One region of the Flavobacterium sp. DG1-102-2 genome, then DNA from elsewhere that is predicted to be linked to it. Evidence: riboswitches for the same ligand, from Rfam matches in the RefSeq annotation. Region 1 holds a riboswitch; the other holds the start of a gene.
The links. A riboswitch is a leader RNA that binds a small molecule or an ion and turns the genes downstream of it on or off. The one in region 1 is predicted to bind S-adenosylmethionine.
Positions count from the first base shown of each region.

Region 2: it holds a riboswitch for S-adenosylmethionine, as region 1 does, so the genes downstream of both, R1T16_RS15025 (PLP-dependent aspartate aminotransferase family protein) here and R1T16_RS10715 (homocysteine S-methyltransferase family protein) in region 1, are expected to answer to the same signal.

Region 1 covers NZ_JAWLIK010000006.1:146,182-149,320, forward strand. Annotated here, with positions in the region: gene metH (methionine synthase) at 1-468, opposite strand, end outside; gene R1T16_RS10715 (homocysteine S-methyltransferase family protein) at 469-1,470, opposite strand; SAM riboswitch class I at 1,649-1,755, opposite strand; gene R1T16_RS10720 (DUF6367 family protein) at 1,911-2,357, shown strand; gene R1T16_RS10725 (hypothetical protein) at 2,431-2,955, opposite strand; gene R1T16_RS10730 (OsmC family protein) at 3,074-3,139, opposite strand, start outside.
Region 2 covers NZ_JAWLIK010000011.1:59,557-62,695, forward strand. Annotated here, with positions in the region: gene R1T16_RS15015 (S8 family serine peptidase) at 1-601, opposite strand, end outside; gene R1T16_RS15020 (DMT family transporter) at 753-1,610, shown strand; SAM riboswitch class I at 1,722-1,833, shown strand; gene R1T16_RS15025 (PLP-dependent aspartate aminotransferase family protein) at 1,977-3,139, shown strand, end outside.

The DNA of each region.
Region 1 (3,139 bases):
TACCTCATCAAAAGCCATAACAATTACGGCAGCGCCATAACGTTTTACTTTTTTAGCATATTTTACAAAATTCTCCTCCCCTTCTTTAAGGCTTATAGAGTTTACAATACTTTTACCCTGCGTAACTTTAAGTCCGGCTTCAATGATTTCCCATTTAGAGCTGTCAATCATTACAGGCACACGGGCAATATCAGGCTCGGATGCTATAAGGTTAAGAAATACAGTCATGGCGTGCACGCCATCCAGCATCCCTTCGTCCATATTTATATCGATGATCTGGGCACCTCCATCTACCTGGGCACGGGCAACGTCCAGCGCTTCCTCATACTTTTCTTCTTTAATAAGACGGAGGAATTTTCGCGAACCCGTAACATTAGTACGTTCGCCTATATTTACAAAATTACTTTCTGGTGTAACGATCAGCGGTTCAAGACCGGATAGTTTGAGATATCTTTCAGTCACTTTCATTTATACGGCAATCTCACTTTTTCGGGGTTCGTATTGAGCGGAAACTTCCGCAATTAATCGGATATGCTCCGGAGTTGTTCCGCAGCATCCACCGATAATATTGATCAGGTTATCATCAAGGTATTCTTTAATAAGCACCTGCATTTCTTCTGCCGTCTGGTCATACTGCCCAAAGGCATTTGGCAAACCGGCATTAGGGTGTGCCGAAATACTGAAGGATGTATTATGCGCCAGTCTTTTCAGGTACGGTTTTAACTGATCTGCACCCAATGCACAGTTAAAGCCTACGCTTAACAACGGCAAATGTGATATAGAGATTAGGAATGCCTCAACCGTTTGCCCGGAAAGCGTGCGCCCCGAAGCATCGGTTATCGTACCGCTTACCATTACAGGGATATCAAGGCCTAATTCGTCCTTCAATTCTTCAATGGCAAAGAGGGCGGCTTTAGCATTAAGCGTATCAAAAATGGTTTCAACCAACAGTAAGTCACAGCCGCCGGCAATCAATGCTTTTACCTGTTCTTTATAAGCAATAAGCAAGTCATCAAAAGTCACGGCACGGTATCCCGGGTCGTTAACATCGGGGCTCATACTGGCTGTACGGTTTGTAGGACCTATAGATCCGGCTACGAAACGTGGTTTGTGTGGTTCTTTTGCGGTAAATTCATCGGCAACTTCACGGGCAATGCGAGCCGACTCATAATTGAGTTCGTACACCAAATGCTCCATGTGATAATCGGCCATGCCAATGGTGGTACCTGAGAAGGTATTGGTTTCTACGATATCGGCACCTGCCGCAAAATATTGGTAATGCACGTCGCGAATAGCCTTTGGCTGGGTAAGCGACAGCAAGTCGTTATTGCCTTTAAGCGAATGCGGAAAATCTTTGAAACGTTCGCCGCGAAAATCTTCTTCAGAAAAATTATAGCGCTGCAGCATTGTACCCATGGCTCCGTCGAGCACGAGTATCCTTTCTTTTATGGCTTGTTGAATTCCTGACATATACTAGGTTAAAATTATTTAGCCCTATAACAGTAATCCTACGCGAACAGCGAACTATAATCAAATAAATATTTGATCTCCGGGTTATGAGCCCGAAAAGCATTTGGCTGCCCGCCTAAAATTATTGTATGTCATCTAAAAATTGGGAGTGGAATATTGCAGTAGCGCCATATTACTTGTGTTATCTATCCGCACGTACGCTTGGTAGAATTTAGCACCTTCTTTACATATAAAGGGTTGCTAAGGCTTCAACGGGTCTATTCCCTCTGCCTTTCGTGATAACATATCAATGTGTTAAAGAACAGTGCAAAGCTACAACATAAAGTTGTGGTTTGCAAATTTTGTTTATCAGGATGATGATGTGGCACTTAATTCGTACACTTGTACCAAATGCGCACGCACAACGTATGCTTGATAATTAATTAGACAATCCCTATACCATGAAAACATTTAAATCTCTTTTAAATGAATCGCGTTCTGAAGACAGAAATCAATTTCATATAATTGTTATTGGAAATGAAAGTGAAATAGAAAATCCCGAAGAAGAAGGAAAATGGCAAAACAGTAAGATACTGGATTATTGGAAAAGGGTTGAAAAACCAAGTAATGAAAGCAATGAACTTCAGGTTCACATTGGCAGGCAAAAACACGTAAATACAAAATCGGCACGTATAACATGGCACGTAAATGGCGTTAAACACGACAAGAAAGCGTTTAACGATAACAAGAATGGTATAACAACAGCTGCAAACATCGCAAAAGCTATTTTAAAACTGCCGGCTGATAAAGTTTTAGAACCCTTACCCAATGAAAATGCTGATGGTGTTTTAGCAGGAATTGATTATCTGCCGAGCAAAGCGAAGGTTTTTGTTTTTAAGATTGTATAAAAACAAAAAAGACAGGCTCTGGAAACCTGTCTTTTTACAAACCAAACCAATCTAAAATTCACATAGGGCTGCCTTATGCAACAGCCTTTCTTTTTTGCGCAATAGCCAGTATGGCTTCAAAAAGCTCATTAGCTGCCGCCTTATCATTGCCTTTAGGCAGCTTAATAAAATTATATTCGAGCCCGCGGTTAAGCGCGGTACGCAGTATCTCATTTTCATGGCTGTCCTTAAGTGTTCCTAATGTATCATTAATAGACAGTACATTAAAACCGCTTTTTAAGAGCCCTGCATATTGTGCTGCAAAGTCAGCACTTCCTGTAGCATCTACAGCAACAAGGTTGTCAAGGTTATTGGCGTGTACATAGTCAACGACATCCTCCAGCTTAAAGGGCACACCAAACTGTATAAAGTTGGCTTCCCATGAATATTTTGGGCCTTCTTTCTCAAAGAAAGCTACGGTAGAGTTGGTTATTACAGGAAACCTCAACTCTATTTGTTCGTCTATAGCAAGGTCTTTGCGGCTCTTTACCGCTTTGTTTATGAGGGCACTCCCGGTCTTACCGATTCCGAAAAGCACTATATTGATTCTTTGGGTCATGAGATTAATGGGATTTTAAAAAAGAAACGGCCTTTAGCCCATCTAAAGGCCGTAACTCTTAACAAACAAACAAAAAACAACTTATAACAAAACGTTATTCAATTTTACTTTCAGCAGGTTAATTATATGAATACTCCTTAAAAAGGGTAACATCTACAGGAGTATTGTTAACCAGGTTATCATA
Region 2 (3,139 bases), on a different contig from region 1:
CACCCTTAATTTGTTTATTTGCTCTTAGTCGTTCAAACGGCAGGATAGTATTTACATTAGGAAAGCCGGCATCAAGCACAGCAATTGTAATTCCCTGTCCCGTAAAATGCTGCTGGTGCAGCAAATGCCCGTTAAGCATCTCAATCTGGTTTGCCGAAGCAGTAAAATCAAGCGATCCTTCCGATTCCAATACCTTATTTACAGCCTCATTCCTTTTAGGTTTAGCAGCCTTGCCTGCTGTATTAAGTGACCTGTCAGCAAAGTCAACATGATCTATAAACGCAAAGTTGGTAAGTGCCTGTATATCCTGCTGCGCCCCTCTTATGTGGAGCGCATTAAACCATTTAGATTTAGCCATAACGGTAATGCCTGCTGCATCGGTTATGCCCTGAATATAAGTTTGGGATATTGGCACGTCCCTGTCATCCACAGTAATGCCTTGTTTATTACGCCTGTCGAGTGCTTTCTGGCTGAGCATTTCTGTTGGGTTTGCAAGGTAATATGAGGCATCAGGCTTATCTTTAAAATATACCCATGCGTCTTCCTGGGCAAAGCCAAAAGCTGCCGTTAGCATAAAAAGAACAACCAGGATATTTTTCATTACTCTTCTGTTTTCTGTGCTAATTTAATCAGGTTGCTTATTTATTCCCACAAATAAGGATTTATCTATATCAAATATACAAAACAACTGCATAAATGTTAATTGGGAGTACAACAAAACACTATTTTTGTAAAGCCAAAATACTACACAGATGTTATTTTTACTACTAAGTATATGCTGCAGTGTAACTGTAGGAATAATTTTTAAATTATCCCGAAAATACAACGTTTGTCTGTCGCAGGTGGTGATGTGGAACTACGTAATAGCGCTAACGCTATGCTACCAGTTTTTTTCGCCCGACCTAAGTACAGTAAACAGTACAGCACCGTGGGCAATATACCTGCCATTAATGCTGTTACTGCCTTCTATATTTATGCTGCTGGCAATATCAATAAAACGTATGGGTATCGTAAAAACAGATGCAGCCCAGCGCCTGTCGCTTTTTATACCGATCCTGGCTGCATGGTTTATTTTTAAAGAAGATTTCAACGTCTTAAAACTTTGCGGGCTTGCGGTAGGATTTCCTGCCGTACTAATGATACTATCAAAAAAGGACAGTAATAAAAACAATAGTTGGCTCTATCCCGCGCTGGTGCTTTTAGGATTTGGTATTGTAGACATTTTATTTAAACAGATAGCCCTTAATACGACGCTTCCTTACACTACATCGCTATTTGTGGTTTTTGGGGGTGCGCTGGTAATGATTACACTCTTTGTTTTTTACGAGATGATTTTCAGGAAACAGAAATTCGGACTTATCAACTTAGCATTTGGCATAATGGTGGGCATATTTAACTTTGGCAACATTCTTTTTTACCTTAAAGCGCATAAGGCATTTGCTGAAAATCCATCAACTGTTTTTGCAGCAATGAACATTGGTGTAATCGTATTGGGAAGCCTTGCCGGAATAGTCATCTTTAAAGAAAAGCTTTCGAAGCTAAATTATTTCGGACTCTTTTTGGCATTGGGAGCGGTGATTCTGATCACACTTTCGCAGATTTACAAATAAAAAACCAGTAACGAAACCGTTGTAAATAAACGATTTAAAAAAAATGTAAATTTTTATTTGGAAATTACATTTCTTCTGCCATACCTTTGCTGCAAGTTCTTTAAAAAATTATTCTTATCCAGAAAGACTGAGGGAATTGACCCATTGACGTCTTGGCAACCTGTTACATATCGTGTAATAAGGTGCCACATTCAACCCCTGCTTTGCAGCGGAAAGATAAGCTTAGAAAATGTACATAATACTTCAAAATATTATATGCTCTTCTGACTTATCGGGGGAGCATTTTTTTATTTATGCTCTTTCGATAACTGGTTTTAGGATTTTTTTTAACTGACAGAAAAATTAACAAACTAAAATTAAAACAAGATGAAAGAGCAGACTTCAATTTTACACAGCATTCCGGTAGACCCATTAACAGGTTCAATCTCTACCCCAATTTACCAGACATCAACATTTGTACAAGACGCACCGGGCGTTCATAAAGGTTACGATTATGCAAGAAGCAATAATCCTACACGTAAGGTGCTTGAAGACCTTATCGCAAAACTTGAGAACGGTACTAACGGTTATGCTTTTGCCAGTGGACTTGCAGCTATAGATGCGGTTATTAAACTTCTTGAAGCAGGCGACGAGGTTATTGCAGTAGATGATATTTACGGAGGTGCATTCAGGTTATTTACACACATCTACCAGAAATTTGGCATCAGCATTAAATATGTGGACTCTACAAATGCACAAAACATTGCCGATGCCGTTACCGATAAAACAAAACTTATCTGGATAGAGTCACCTACAAACCCTACGCTTAAAATTTCTGACATAAGGGCTATTGCAGCTACTGCAAAAGCAAACAACATACTGCTTTGTGTAGATAATACCTTTGCATCGCCGGCAGCACAGAAACCTATTGACCTTGGTGCAGATATTGTTGTACACAGCGCTACAAAATACCTTTCAGGACACAGCGACATTATAGCAGGTTTAGTAGTTACTTCTACTCAGGAACTTGGCGACAAGATCAAATTTATCCAAAATGCATCTGGTGCTATCTTAGGCCCATTTGACAGCTGGTTAGCTATCCGTGGTATTGAAACACTTACGCTTCGTATCAAACAGCACGCTGAAAACGCACAAAAAATTGCAGAATTCCTTCTTGAGGAAAAACTGATCAAAAACGTATACTATCCGGGACTTCCATCGCACCACAACCATGAGATTGCAAAAAGCCAGCAGAAATACTTTGGCGGTGTAATTGCTTTTGACCTTGTGATAGATGATAAAGAAATCGCGACAGCAATCGTAAGCAATACAAAACTATTCAAGCTTGCAGAGAGCCTTGGAGGCGTTAAGAGTTTATGCTGCCTTCCATGCGAAATGACACATAAATCTATCCCGGCAGAAAAGAGATACAGCTCTGGAGTGACTGACAGCCTTATACGTCTGTCAGTTGGTTTAGAAGACGCTGATGATCTTATTGAAGACCTTAAACAGGCGATTGCAACAGCTGTTGCGCAAAGTACTAACAAAAA